4 regions of the Streptomyces lydicamycinicus genome follow, and region 3 is predicted to be linked to each of the others. Evidence: riboswitches for the same ligand, from Rfam matches in the RefSeq annotation. Region 3 holds a riboswitch; each other region holds the start of a gene.
What was found. Region 3 has a riboswitch for cobalamin ahead of cobN (cobaltochelatase subunit CobN). Riboswitches for the same ligand answer to the same signal wherever they lie in the genome.
Positions count from the first base shown of each region.

Region 1: linked by a shared signal. The riboswitch ahead of TU31_RS13985 (SCO2321 family membrane protein) and the one ahead of cobN (cobaltochelatase subunit CobN) in region 3 are both predicted to bind cobalamin.
Region 2: linked by a shared signal. The riboswitch ahead of metE (5-methyltetrahydropteroyltriglutamate--homocysteine S-methyltransferase) and the one ahead of cobN (cobaltochelatase subunit CobN) in region 3 are both predicted to bind cobalamin.
Region 4: linked by a shared signal. The riboswitch ahead of TU31_RS33190 (cobalamin biosynthesis protein) and the one ahead of cobN (cobaltochelatase subunit CobN) in region 3 are both predicted to bind cobalamin.

Region 1 is NZ_BBNO01000004.1:170,218-173,760, reverse strand. Features, by position in the region: gene TU31_RS13990 (SCO2322 family protein) at 1-364, opposite strand, end outside; gene TU31_RS13985 (SCO2321 family membrane protein) at 364-1,671, opposite strand; cobalamin riboswitch at 1,843-2,002, opposite strand; gene TU31_RS13980 (Strvi_7410 family MBL fold metallo-hydrolase) at 2,314-3,396, opposite strand.
Region 2 is NZ_BBNO01000008.1:274,195-277,737, reverse strand. Features, by position in the region: gene metE (5-methyltetrahydropteroyltriglutamate--homocysteine S-methyltransferase) at 1-1,988, opposite strand, end outside; cobalamin riboswitch at 2,161-2,348, opposite strand; gene TU31_RS27500 (aldo/keto reductase) at 2,535-3,543, shown strand, end outside.
Region 3 is NZ_BBNO01000002.1:676,258-679,800, forward strand. Features, by position in the region: gene TU31_RS08400 (ferredoxin-like domain-containing protein) at 1-1,434, opposite strand, end outside; cobalamin riboswitch at 1,608-1,740, shown strand; gene cobN (cobaltochelatase subunit CobN) at 1,777-3,543, shown strand, end outside.
Region 4 is NZ_BBNO01000011.1:67,060-70,602, reverse strand. Features, by position in the region: gene TU31_RS33195 (cobyric acid synthase) at 1-920, opposite strand, end outside; gene TU31_RS33190 (cobalamin biosynthesis protein) at 1,003-2,046, opposite strand; cobalamin riboswitch at 2,200-2,349, opposite strand; gene TU31_RS33185 (effector-associated constant component EACC1) at 2,553-2,990, shown strand; gene TU31_RS33180 (VWA domain-containing protein) at 2,996-3,543, shown strand, end outside.

The sequences.
Region 1 (3,543 bases), on a different contig from region 3:
CCGACCTCGCCGCCGGCGGCCGCTCGCCGGCGGGCGCGTCCGCCGCGGTGCCGAAGTCCAGCACGATGCCGATCCGCTTGCGGCCGTCCTTGGCGGGGGTGTCGCGGCAGATCGCGTCGAAGTCGGCGGCCGGGCGCGGCTTACCGGCCCCGGCGGAGTCGGCGCCGACGGTGAAGCGGAAGCCCTCGACCGCGCCGTCGGCCGGCCGCTGAGTGGCCGGCCCTTCGGTGGCATACGCCCAGGAGCTGCCCTTGCCGTCCCAGAACGACCAGTAGCGGTACTCCTGCGCCTGCGCGGGCCCGGCGGCCAGGCCGGTGACCGTACCGGCCAGCAGTACGGCGCCGGCGATCCTGGTCCGCCGCATCAGAGCTGATTCTTCTTACGGCTGCTCAGCAGGAACCCGATACCGGCGCCGATGGCGAGGCCGACACCGATGACCCACCACACCCCGATGCCGCCGCCGTCCGTGGTGTCGTCGGCGTCCCCGGTGTCCTTCTGCGCCGCGGCGGCCGGCTCGGGGCCGGTGGCGTTGAGCGCGGCCACCAGGTCGGTGCCGCCGAAGGAACGCGGGTCGGTGCCGGTGGCGTGCGCGGCCAGCACCAGCTGGGCGTAGGCGGCGGGCCCGTTCTGCTTGGCCCAGTCCGTGGCGTTCTTCTCCAGCCACTTCAGCGGCTTGGCGGCAGCGGCACCGTGCCCGCCGGCCGCCAGCGCCACCACGGCGTCGGCTGTGTTGCCGACATCGGGCTGCTTCTCGGCGCCCGGCATCGCGGAGAGCAGATGCTGCCCGTTCTTGTCGAGCTGCGCGACGAGGTAGGCGTCGCCGCCCGCCGCGGCCCGCTCCGGATCGTCCTTCTTCGCGTCCCCGCCGTCCTTGCAGTTCAGCGGCTTGACCGGGGCGTCTGCCCGCTGGTCCGCGGGCTCGACGACAAAGCCCTTGCCGAGCGCTCCGGTCGCGGCGGCCGCGGTGGCGTCGGCGTTCGGGGCGGCGCCCTTGAGCTGGAAGGTGAACGCGCCGCGCTCGCCCTCCTTCGCGTCACAGCCCAGCTGGAAGGTGAGCAGCCCGTCGTACGGGGTCTTGCCGCCCTTCTTCGAGGTCACCGACCGCGGCTTCTCACCCGCCGCCGCGAGCGCGCCGATGACCACGGACGTGGAGTTGGCGTCGCTGGCCGAACCGGGCATCGAGCTCCAGCCGCCGTCGTCGTTCTGCACCGATTTCAGCCAGCCCACGGCCTTCTGCACGGAGTCGCCGTGCCCGCCGAGCGCGGCCAGCGCCTGCACCGCGGCGGCCGTCTGGTTGGTGTCCCGCATGGTCTTGGCGTCACAGGACTTGCCGGGCTCGGCGCGGAAGGCGGTGAACGCGCCGTCGGCGCACTGCTGCCCGACCAGCCAGCGCACGCCGGACGCGGCCGGCCGCACCCCCACCGTGTCCTGCGCAAGCAGCGCGAGCGACTGCCGCCACACCCCGTCGTACTGCGGGTCCTTGGTGCCGTACAGGCCGTCCGGCAGCTTCTTGGGGGACGCGGACGGGGCAGCGTCGTCGGCGTACGCGGCGGGGGCAGCGGCCGCGCCCAGCACCGCCGCGGCCGCCAGCGCCGTGGCGGCGCGGCGCGCCAGGAAGGCGACGGGGTGCGTCAGGGGGGCCTGGTGAGCCATGGAAGCCATGGGGGCCATCGGGTCGGTGCCTCTCGGGTCGGGTCGCGGCGATGTACGCAGCCGTGCTCGGCCGACCGCCCGCGCGGCGATCCCCTTGGATCGCGGACGCGACGGCACCGGGCTCAGCTCCGTATACCTCGACGGTGCCGCGCACCGGCCGCCCCTGTGGCGGACGGTTCCGGTGGCGGGAGCCTTGGTCGTGCCCCCTCGGGTGTTCCGGCTCGTACGGCCGTCCTGCCGGGCCAGCCGGCGCGGTACGGACGGGCCGTCCTCACGGTTGCGGGTCAGCGCCGGATTTCCACCGGCTTCCCCCGATCGGGTACGGATGAAGTTGTCCCGCACACCTTAACCGGCACCCGGCGGGCGCTCGCTCGCACGTACGAGCCGACGAAATCCGGCACGAGCGGGGCGGAGCGGCGCGCGAGCCGCGCACAGGACGGGCGCACCGGCGCCGGGTATGGGCGGACGGACGGGCACCGGGCACGAGCAGGGCAGGAGCCGGGCGCGAGCACGGCGGGGTCCGCGCACGGGGCGGGACCGGAAGTCGGTCACCGAACCGGCCGCGCACCGGCCGGCCCCGACCCCGCCCCCGGCCGCCGGGTACACAGCAACAAGAAGCTGCACGAACCAGGACAGCGGCAACGCGAGAGGCCCGCCCCCTCACACCGCCTGATACCGCACCGGATCCGACCCCGGCACCCACTCCGCCCGCCCCTGCTTCACCAGCCGGCGCAGATGGGCCTCGGCCTCCGAGACGGCGATGTTGCGGGATCCGTAAGGGATCTGCTCCCACGGGCGGTTCCACTCCATGGCCATGGCGAGCTGCCAGACGGTGCGGGGTTCCTGGAGCAGGGATCTGAGCTGGGCCAGCCGCTCTTCGTGGTGGGCGATGAGCGTGCGCACCCGGCCGCCGGCGTCGGTGAAGGCATGCTGATGGGCGGGCAGGACCTCGGCGGGGTCGAGCCGGCCGACGCGTTCGAGGGAGTCGAGGTAGTCGCCCAGGGGGTCGGTGTCCTCCCCCGAGCCCTCCATGCCGTGCGGGCCGGGCGGACTCCCCTCGTCGTCCGGGGCCTCGTACAGGCCGATGTGCGGGGTGATGCCGGGCAGGAGGTGATCGCCGGAGAACAGCCGGCCGAAACCGGGCGTCCGTGCCGAGGGGTGTTCCTCCTCCAGGTGGAGGCACACATGGCCGGGGGTGTGTCCGGGCGTCCAGATGGCGCGTACCCGGCGCCCCGGCAGGTCGAGCAGTTCGCCGGGGTCGATGCCGCGGTCCGGCAGCGCGGCCTGCCGGCCGGGCAGCTTCCGGCCGTTCCCTGTGGCGCGGGCCTTCCGCAGGGGCGCCAGATGGTCGTCCGGTGCGCCCGCCGCCGTGAGCTTGGCGAGCAGGTAGTCGAGCCACTGGCCCGGTTCGGCCGCGCGGGTGCGGCGGACCACCGCGGTGTCGGCGGCGTGCATCGCGATCCAGGCGCCGCCGGCCTCCCGGACCTTGGCGGACAGGCCGTGGTGGTCGGGGTGGTGGTGGGTGATCAGGACGCCGTGGAGGTCGGTGAGGGCGAACCCGCAGGCGGTGACGCCGGCGACGAGGGCGTCCCAGGAGTCCGGGTCGTCCCAGCCGGTGTCGATGAGCACCGGCCCGCGGTCGGTCTCCAGGAGGTGGACGAGGGTGTGGCCGAGCGGGTTGTCCGGGATGGGGACGGCGATGCTCCACACCCCGCCCTTGTGGTCGGTCACCTGCGCGGTCATCCCGGTCCCCTCTCGGTGTGGCATACACCCGGTACCCGGCCTCACTATAACTAGAACTGGTTTCAAAGCGGCTTGAAGTACCCCTCCGGACAGGGTGAGTTGGGATTCGGCCGGTGCCGTGGACTCCTCCAACTAGAACTGGTATCA
Region 2 (3,543 bases), on a different contig from region 3:
CCGAACTCCGCGTAGCACATATGGGTGTGGATCTGGGTGGCCGGACGGACCCCGCCGGTGGTGAGGCGGAACGCCTCGGTGGCCCAGGCCAGGTACGCGGCGTGGCCGGCCGCCCGCAGCGGCAGCGTCTCGCGCAGCGCGGGCTCATCGACCTGGATGACCGAAGTGCCCGCCGCCTCCAGGTCGTTGACCTCGTCGCGCAGCGCGAGCGCCACCTGGCGGGCGGTGTCGCCCAGCGGCTGGTCGTCGCGGACGAAGGACCAGGCGAGCATGGTGACCGGGCCGGTGAGCATGCCCTTGACCGGCCGCTCGGTGAGCGACTGGGCATAGCGGGTCCAGCGCACCGTCATCGGCTCGGGACGGGAGATGTCCCCGGCCAGCACCGGCGGCCGGACGTAACGGGTGCCGTAGGACTGCACCCAGCCGTGCTGGGTGGCGAGGTAGCCGGTCAGCTGCTCGGCGAAGTACTGGACCATGTCGTTGCGTTCCGGTTCCCCGTGCACCAGGACGTCGATCCCGGCCTTCTCCTGGAAGGCGAGCACCTCGCGGATCTCCGCCGAGATCCGCTCCTCGTACCCCTCGGCGTCCAGCCGCCCGGCCCGCAGATCCGCCCGCGCCGTGCGCAGTGCGGCGGTCTGCGGGAACGAGCCGATGGTGGTGGTCGGCAGCAGCGGCAGCCGGAGGTGCGCGCGCTGGGCGGCGGACCGCTCGGCGTACGGCTGGGAACGGCGGCCGTCGGCCTCGGTCACGGCCGCCGCGCGGGCGCGCACCGCCGGGTCATGGGTGAGTGCCGAGCCCGCCCGGGAGGCCAGGTCCGCGCGGTTGGCGGCGAGTTCGGCCGCGATGGTGTCGGTGCCCCGGGCCAGACCGCGCGCCAGCGTCACGATCTCCGTGGTCTTCTGCCGGGCGAAGGCCAGCCAGCGGAGGATCTGCGGGTCGATGTCCCGCTCGGCCCCGGTGTCCAGCGGGACGTGCAGCAGCGAGCAGGAGGACGACACATCGACCCGCTCGGCCAGCCCGAGCAGCGTGCCCAGGGTCGCCAGCGACTGCTCGTAGTGGTTGATCCAGATATTGCGGCCGTTGACGACACCGGCGACCAGCCGCTTGCCGGGCAGTCCGCCGACCGCCGCGAGATCCTGGAGGTTGCCGGCCGCGGGCCCGGTGAAGTCCAGCGCCAGACCCTCGACGGGTGCCTTGGCCAGCACCGGCAGTGCCTCGCCCAGCCGGTCGAAGTACGAGGCGACCAGCAGCTGCGGGCGGTCGGTGAGCGTGCCGAGGTCCCGGTAGGCGCGGGCCGCGGCGTTCAGCACGGCGGGGGAGCGGTCCTGGACCAGCGCCGGCTCGTCCAGCTGCACCCAGTGGGCACCGGCCGCCCGCAGATCGGCGAGCACCTCGGCGTAGACGGGCAGCAGCCGGTCGAGCAGCGTCAGCAGGTCGAAGCCGGCCGCGACGCCGGGCGCGGGCTTGGCCAGCAGGAGGTAGGTGACGGGCCCGACGAGGACCGGCCGCGCGGCGAGCCCGAGGCCGAGTGCCTCCGTCAGCTGGGCGACCTGCTCGGCGGAGTCCGCGGCGAAGACCGTGTCCGGCCCCAACTCCGGTACGAGATAGTGGTAGTTGGTGTCGAACCACTTGGTCATTTCCAGCGGCGCCAGGTCCTGGGTGCCGCGGGCCATCGCGAAGTAGCCGTCCAGGGGATCGGCGGCCACCGCGGCGCGGTGCCGCGCCGGGATCGCGCCGACCATCACGCTGGTGTCCAGGACGTGGTCGTAGTACGAGAAGTCGCCGGTCGGCACCTCATGGACACCGGCCCGGGCGAGCTGCTCCCAATTGGCGCGGCGCAGCCCGGCGGCGGTGGTACGGAGCGCCTCGGCGCTCACACGGCCCTTCCAGTAGCCCTCGATGGCCTTCTTCAGTTCACGGTTCGGCCCCTGACGGGGGTAGCCGTGCACGGTCGCTCGTGCTGCCGCGGCTGCGGACCTGCTGGTCACGGAACTCTCCTTCGCGAGTCTGTCTCCATGGACCACGGGACGGGTCGAGGGCGCGAAGGGACGGCAAACCCGGCGGGACCCGGCGCTCTTCCGCCGGCCGTGCCCGCCTGAGTGTCCGCCGACCCGCCCTCGAGGTCACCGAGATCACCCCGCGCACCGGTCGCGCGGGGGCACTGGCAGGTCTTCGGACTCGCGGGCGCATCCGCCGAAGGCGGACATCTACTGGCCGTCGCTTCCCAGACCCGGCCGGGCCCAGTGCGTATGACGGCGGTCGTTCCCACTCACCGCTGCGGGGCAGTCTCGGAATTCCACCGGGTTCCCTCTTACGACGCGCCTGCCTGGCGGGCAGGGCGAACCAGTCGCACCGGCCACCCTAGGCGCTGCCGCCCGGATCGGACACCGCGACCGGATCTCCCGTAGGTGACATCGGCCACCGTGGGGAAGGCAACGCGCCCCCGCCCGCGGTGCCGTGGCTTGCCCTGGAGTGCGCTCCAGCTCCTAGCGTGGGCGCACGACTTACCGCTGTCGTTGAACGAAGGGAACCTCGTGCGCTACACACTGTTCGGCAGGACCGGTCTGCGGGTGAGCGAGCTGAGCCTGGGCGCCATGACCATGGGCGACGACCGGGGCCGGGACGCCGCCGAGGACACCAGCGGCCGGATCCTGGACGCCTACGCGGACGCGGGCGGCAATTTCATCGACACCGCGAACATCTACACCGGCGGCGCCTCCGAGCGGACCCTCGGTGCGCTGCTGGAAGGGCGCCGGGACCGCTTCGTCCTGGCGAGCAAGTACACCTGCATGACCCACCAGGGCGATATGAACGCGGCGGGCAACCACCGCAAGAACCTGGTGCGGTCGGTGGAGGCGAGCCTGGACCGGCTGCGCACCGACTACCTCGATGTGCTGTGGGTGCACGCCCGGGACAACTTCACGCCCGTGGAGGAGGTCATGCGGGCGCTCGATGACGTGGTGCGCTCGGGCAAGGTGCTCTACATCGGCGTGTCCGACTGGCCCGCCTGGGAGATCGCCCAGGCCAACACCCTTGCCGAGCTGCGCGGCTGGACCGCGTTCGCGGGCTCGCAGCTGCGCTACAACCTGCTGGAGCGGACGCCGGAGCGGGAACTGCTCCCGCAGGCCCGCGCCTTCGATCTGGCCGTGCTGGCCTGGGCACCGCTCGCGGCCGGCAAGCTCACCGGCAAGTACCGCCGAGGGGAGACCGGCCGGCTGGCCACCATGGACGACGGCGCTACCCCGAACCACCACGAGGAGGAGACCCTCACCGCGGTGCTGGAGGTCGCCGAGCAGGGCGGCTGGAGCCCCGCGCAGGTGGCCCTGGCATGGCTGCGCAGCCGGCCCGGCAACATCGTTCCGATCGTCGCCGCCACCAAGGAGAGCCAGCTGGCCGACAACCTCGGCGCCGTCGACGTCACCCTGGACGCCGACGCGCTGGACCGGCTCGACCGGACCAGCGAGGTGCCGCTGGGCTTCCCGCACGACTTCCTGCGGCAGCCGGGCGTCATCGAGAACGTCTACGGCGACCGCTGGGCCGAGA
Region 3 (3,543 bases):
CGGCCCCGGCTCCGGATTCGGCTTCGGCCCCGGCTCCGGTTCCGTCCCTGGCCCCCGCTCTGGTTTGCCGGGGAGGTGGACGGGATCGGGGCAGGTGTCGGGGTCGGATACGGATACGGATACGGATACGGGGGTGGGGACGGGACTCCCCGCCGTGACCGCGGCCGTGGCGTCGGCCCGTACATCGGTAAGGGATTTGGCGCAGCCGGGGCGGCCGGTGCAGGCCCCGATGCGGTGCCAGGGGGAGTCAGGTTCGGTGATCAGCCCGGCGGCGGCCAGCTCACGCAGACGGGCGGCCGCCGCGTCGGCGGACAGCCCCGGGATGACGATGCCGCGCCAGGGAGTGAGCCGGAGAACGCCGTCTCCGTCCGCCGCGGCGACGGCGACCAGCAGCCGCCACTGCGCAACGGACAGCCGCCCCAGCGGCGCGAGGACCGAGAGCGCGTGCGCTCCGTCGCCGCCCTCGATGATGCCGGGGGCGGAGGAGTCGGCGTAGGGAGTGGGGGTGGATGCCTCGTTGGCGGCGGGCGCCTCGGCCACGGCCTTGGTGCTGGGCGCGGCCTCAGTGCCGGCCCCAGCCACCTGCGCCGCAGCAGCCACGTCCGCCGCCCCGACCACATCCGTGGCCCCGGCCACAAGCACACACTCAACCCCCGCCCCCCGCAGCCGCTCCGCGACCGCCCGGGCCGTCAGGCCATGTCCGGCCGGGAGTTCGCGCACCCGCCAGGCGCCGCTCGCCTCGGCGGCGGAGAGGAATGCCTCGGCGGCGGTGAGGGCGGCGCGTGGGGCGTCGGGGCCGGCGATCCGCAGGGCCGCCGGGTCGTCGCCGACCCGCAGCAGGGCACTGCCTCCGGGCCGGGCCGGTTGTCCGGTCCCGGACCGGTCCCCGTGGTCCGCCGGTGCCTCGGTCCCGGCCGGTTCTGCGACCAAGCTCACATCGCCGCCGAGCGCCGCCACATCGCCCCGGCCGTCGTCCAGGACGAAGAGGAAACGGCCCGACAGCGCGGTCGCGGACTCGCTCGTGCAGAGCAGTCCGTCCAGCTCACGAGCCCACAACCGCACGTCAGAAGGGGTGTGCCGGTCCAGTCCGGCCAGGGGGGAGGCGAGGATGTTGCGGATGCGTTCGTGGCGCTCGGAGGGCAGCAGACCGGCGTCGCGCAGCAGGGCGGCGAGCCGGCCGCCGCAGTCGTCCGGGAGGCCGCGGAGTTCCGCGTTGCCGCGGGAGGTGAGGGAGAGATGGCCGTCCCCGAGCCGGTCCGCGGCATCGGCCAGCGCCTCGGCCTGACGTACCGTCAAGTCTCCGGCGGGCAGTCGCACTCGGGCGAGGTGTCCGTCGGCGGCGGAGTGCAGCCGCAGCGCTCCCGGGCAGGCGTCACCGCGGTCCCGTATGGGCGGTTCGGACCCGTGGGGCCGTGTCGAGGGGGAGGGCGGCATGGCCGCGAGCATACCCACGGAGGTGGGTGGCCCATCCGGGCCGGATCCGGCCAAGCTCGCGGCCCGATCCGCGTACGGAGGCGCACGCCCCCGTACCGATACGGCAGGTCCGGAGGCCCGCTTACCTCGCTCGGCCGCAGCCCTTACTATGCAGGTCGGTGGGTCGGACGGCCCGCCGACGCCAGCGACGGCGCAGGGCCTTACGGCCCCAGGGAGGAAGCCCGGTGTGAATCCGGCGCGGTCCCGCCACTGTGAACCCGGCAGCTGCCGGGTGAGCCAGGAACTCCCGCCGTCCATACGACCACCCGGGGCGCGGATACCCCGAGGAAGGCCTGCGCCCGCATGCTTCTGCTGCTGTCGACCTCCGACACCGACCTGCTCAGTGCCCGCGCGGCCACGGGTCCCGTGCCGTATCGGCTCGCCAACCCCGCCCGCCTCGACGTCGCCGAACTCCCCGCGCTGCTGGAGGGCACCGACCTCGTCGTCGTGCGTCTCCTCGGCGGCATCCGCGCCTGGGAGGAGGGCCTGGAGGTGCTGCTCGCCGAGGACCAGCACCGGCCGGTCGTCGTGCTCACCGGTGAACAGGCCCCCGACGCCCAGCTCATGGAGCAGTCCACGGTCCCGGTCGGCATCGCGGCCGAGGCGCACGCCTATCTCGCGCACGGCGGCCCCGCCAACCTCGACCAGCTCGCCCGCTTCCTCTCCGACACGGTGCTGCTGACCGGCCATGGCTTCGAGCCGCCGGAGCCCGCTCCGTCCTGGGGCCCGCTGGACTGGGAAGGGCGCAACGAGACCGGCCCGCTGGTCGCCGTGCTCTACTACCGCGCCCACCACATGAGCGGCAACACCGCTTTCGTACGGACCCTGTGCGAGCAGATCGAGGAGGCCGGGGGGCGCGCCCGGCCGCTGTTCGTGGCCTCCCTCCGCGCCCCCGAGCCGGAGCTGATCGAGGCGCTGGGGAGCGCCGACGCCCTGGTCACCACGGTCCTCGCGGCGGGCGGCAGCAAGCCCGCCGAGGCCTCCGCGGGCGGCGACGACGAGTCCTGGGACGCGGGCGCGCTGGCCGCCCTGGACGTGCCGATCCTTCAGGCCCTGTGCCTGACCGGGCCGCGCAGCGCCTGGGAGGAGAACGACGAGGGGCTCTCGCCGCTGGACGCCGCCTCGCAGATCGCGGTCCCCGAGTTCGACGGCCGGCTGATCACCGTCCCGTTCTCCTTCAAGGAGGTCGACGAGGACGGACTGCCGGTCTACGTCGCCGACCCCGAGCGCGCCGCCCGGGTCGCCGGGATCGCCGTCCGGCACGCCCGGCTGCGCCACATCCCGGCCGCGGAGAAGCGCCTCGCGCTGGTGCTGTCCGCCTACCCGACCAAGCACTCCCGCATCGGCAACGCGGTCGGGCTGGACACCCCGGCCAGTGCCGTGGCCCTGCTGCGCCGCCTCCGGGCGGACGGCTACGACTTCGGTGACGAGACCGCCGAGCCGGTCCCGGGCCTGGAGTCCGGCGACGGTGACGAGCTGATCTACGCCCTCATCGAGGCCGGCGGCCACGACCAGGAGTGGCTCACCGAGGAACAGCTCGCCCGTAACCCGGTCCGCATTCCGGCCGCCGACTACAAGCGCTGGTACGCCACGCTGCCGCAGGAACTCCGGGACTCCGTCGAGCAGCACTGGGGGCCGCCGCCCGGTGAGATGTTCGTCGACCGCAGCCGGAACCCCGACGGCGACATCGTGCTGGCCGCGCTGCGCCGCGGCAATCTCCTGATCCTCATCCAGCCGCCGCGCGGCTTCGGCGAGAACCCGATCGCGATCTACCACGACCCCGATCTGCCGCCCTCGCACCACTACTTGGCGGCGTACCGCTGGATCGCGGCCTCTGCCGACGACGGCGGTTTCGGCGCGGACGCCATGGTCCACCTGGGCAAGCACGGCAACCTGGAGTGGCTGCCCGGCAAGAACGCGGGCCTGTCCGCGGCCTGCGGCCCCGACGCCGCCCTCGGCGACCTGCCGCTCATCTACCCCTTCCTGGTCAACGACCCCGGCGAGGGCACCCAGGCCAAGCGCCGGGTGCACGCCACCCTCGTCGACCACCTCGTCCCGCCGATGGCCCGC
Region 4 (3,543 bases), on a different contig from region 3:
ACGCCCGGTTCGGCGGCCAGCGCGTCCACGTCCGTGAAGTTCGACATCAGCGGTACGGCACAGACCGCCACCCGCAGCACATCCGCACCGTGCGGCGGAGCCACCACGCTCTCGCGCACCGCGCCGCGCAGCGACACCCGCAGGCCGTCCTCCTCGTCGATGCCGAGGCCGTGCGCGAACGGCAGGACGCCCAGCGTCTGCCGCCCCGTGAGGCCGCGCAGCATTTCCAGGCCCGGCTCCAGCAGCGTCACATCGCCCCGGAACTTGTTGACCAGATACCCGGCGACCAGCGCCTGGTCCTCCTTGGACAGCAGCGCGGTGGTGCCGAAGAACGAGGCGAACACCCCGCCGCGGTCGATGTCACCGACCACGACCGCCGGGATACGGGCGGCCCGTGCGAGGCCCATGTTCACGATGTCGGTACGCCGCAGATTGATCTCGGCGGGACTGCCCGCGCCCTCACAGATCACCGCGTCATGGGTACGCCGCAGCTCCTGGAGGCAGTCGGTCACCGTGCCGAGCAACTGCTCCCGGCGGCCCGCGTACTGCGCCTCACCCTGCGACGTCCCCCCGAAGTACCCCCGGGCGCTGAGCTCACCCACCGGCTTCCCCAGCAGCACCACCTGGCTGCTGCGGTCACTGCCCGGCTTGAGCAGGACGGGGTTCATCAGCGCGGTCGGCTCCACCCGCGCCGCGGCGGCCTGCATCGCCTGGGCCCGTCCGATCTCCGCGCCCTCGCGCGTGACGAACGAATTCAGCGACATGTTCTGTGCCTTGAAGGGCGCCACCCGGACGCCCTGCCGGACCAGCCAGCGGCAGATCCCCGCCGTCACCACGCTCTTACCGGCGTCGGACGTCGTACCGGCCACCAACAGGCCACCGCCGACCGCCCCGCCGGCTGCTTTCAACCGCCCGTTCACCGGGTCCTCCTCCTGGGCTTCGGGTCACTACACCCGCCCACCCCCCGAAGGGGGGTGGGCGGCGGGGAAAAAACGGACGGCCTCATACCGCTCCCGCCTTACGCCCGCGTACCGGTCCCGCCTCACACCCGCGCCCCCCGGCCCCACGAGCGACCGCCGCCCGTGCCACGCCGACCGCCGCCCGCGCCGCCACCGTCGTCAGCAGTGCCAGCGCGCTCACCCGGCGGGAGAGCCGCACCGCACGTTCGATGTCCGGCACCGCCACCGGCGGCGCCGCGCCGTTGAGCACCGGACGGTGTTCCACCCGCCCGCCGTACGCCAGCGTGCCGCCCAGCCGTACGCCCAGCGCACCCGCGAACGACGCCTCCACCGGGCCCGCGTTGGGGCTCGGATGCGCCCCGCCGTCCGCCCGCCAGGCCCGCAGCGCACCGCGCCGGTCGGGGCCCGCGAGCACGGTCAGCGCGGCGGTCAGCCGGGAGCCGGGCCAGCCGGCGAGATCGTCGAGCCGGGCCGCGGCCCAGCCGAAGCGGCGGTAGCGCGGCGACTTGTGCCCCACCATCGCGTCCAGGGTGTTCACCGCGCGGAACGCCACCAGACCGGGCACCCCGCCCAGCGCGCCCCACACCAGGGCGCCCACCACCGCGTCGGAGGTGTTCTCGGCGACCGACTCCACCACCGCACGGGCCATCTGCGGCCCGTCCAGCGCCTGCGGATCGCGCCCGCACAGATGCGGCAGCCGCTCCCGGGCCACGTCCAGGTCACCCGCCGTCAGCGCTCCGCCGACGGCCCGTGCCTCCCGGCCGAGCGAGGTGCCGCCCAGCACGGCCCAGACCGTTGCCGCGGTCAGCGCGACCCGGGCGCCACCACGGAGCGACAGCAAAGAAGCGGAAGCCGAGCCCCGCACTGCGCGCTCCAGCAGCGCGGCACCGGCGGCGGCCCCGCCCGCGCACAGCACGGCGTGAGTCGCCCCGTAACCGCGGTGGTCACGCCACAGCCGGCGTTCGACGGCACCCGCGGCCCGGCCGAACGCGGCCACCGGATGGCCGCGCCGAGGATCCGCCGCGATCAGGTCGCCGAGAAAGCCGAGGGCCGCGCCGCACACATATCCCGCGTGGTCGCCGCGCATCGGGTCAGACCGCCGTGCGGGTGCGTCCGTGACGTCCCGCCCGGCCCCGAAGGAGCCCTGCGGCGGCGGGCAGTGGCGATCTCAAGGGGCGGCCGGGCATGGCGGTATGTCCTCACTCAGGGTCCGCGCCCTGGCTCGACGTGTCGGCGACCAGAGTCTCCTGGCTCCCGGATCGGCGTGTCCTCCGGCCTTCCAGTCCCGCGTACGTCATCGGACGTATGCGAGGCGGACCGTGGCCTTCGCTGGAGGAACGCTCCCCGGTGACAGTGGCGGGACCGCGCCGGATTCGCACCGGACTTCCTCTGCTGTCGCCGAATGGCTCCGGCAGTCCACCACGCCCCGCGAACGCCGTCAACTCACCCTTGACCTGCGACGCTGCCCTGTGGCAGGCGCTGTGGCGCACGCCACAGCGTGGCTGAGGGGTCACGGACGGTTGCCCGCGCACCTGATCCCGCGTCACTATCTGGTGCACGGCGGCGAAGGGGCCGCCGGAAGGGGGCCGGGGGATGCCGCAGCGCGCTGACCGTCACGAGATCCGTATCAGGATCACGGGCACGAACAATCCTGACCAGGACGTCGAGGACCTCAAGGCGTGGCTGGAGCGCGAGCCCTGGCTGAACCGGCGGTCGCACGACTGGGAGCTGCGCCCGGCCCAGGAGCGCGACGACGGCCCCGGCGACATGGCCATCGGCGTCGACGACCTGATCCTCGTCGTCGTCGGCGCGGTCGCCGCCGAGATCACCAAGAGCCTGGGCATCGCCCTGCGCGAATGGCTGCGCCGCCGCAGGGAGGAACGCGACACCGGCGAACGGCCCGCCGTGGCGGTCGGCGGCGGGGACGGCGAGCTGCGCGCACTGGGCGAACCGGGACCGGGCGCCGCGGCCCCCGAACGCCCCGATCCCGGCAGCCCGGCGAACGAGGGCGGCAGCACCGCCGGGGACTGAGCCGGATGTCCGAATACGACGCACGGGGCAAGGTCAACCGGGCGCTGCTGATCTGCGTCGACGACTACCGCCACCTGCGGCCGCTCCCCGCGGTGCGGGACAACCCCGGGGAACTGGAACGCGTCCTGCTCGCCCCCGGCACCGACCTCTTCACCAAGGGCGAGGTCGTCATCTGCCGGCCCCAGGAGCCCTGGGAGGTCGAACAGGCCCTGGACGCCGTCGTCCAGGAGGCCCGCGGGCTGCTGCTGGTGTACTTCTCCGGCCACGGCCGGGTGGGCCGGGACGGCGGCAATCTCCAGCTCATGGTCGGTGCCTCGGAACGGCGGCACAAAACCGTCTCCTGGCAGGACACGGTACTGTCCTACCTGGACAACGCGCGGGCCGACCGGATCGTGATCGTCCTGGAGTGCTGCTACGCCGGCAACGCCGGAGAGGCCTTCCACGCCTGCCGCACCCCCACCTCGCTGCTGATGGCCGCACAGCCCAACCGCCGGATCTTCAGCGGCGAGGAGCCCACCGGCGGCAGTGTCTTCACCCGCGCCCTGCGGCAGAT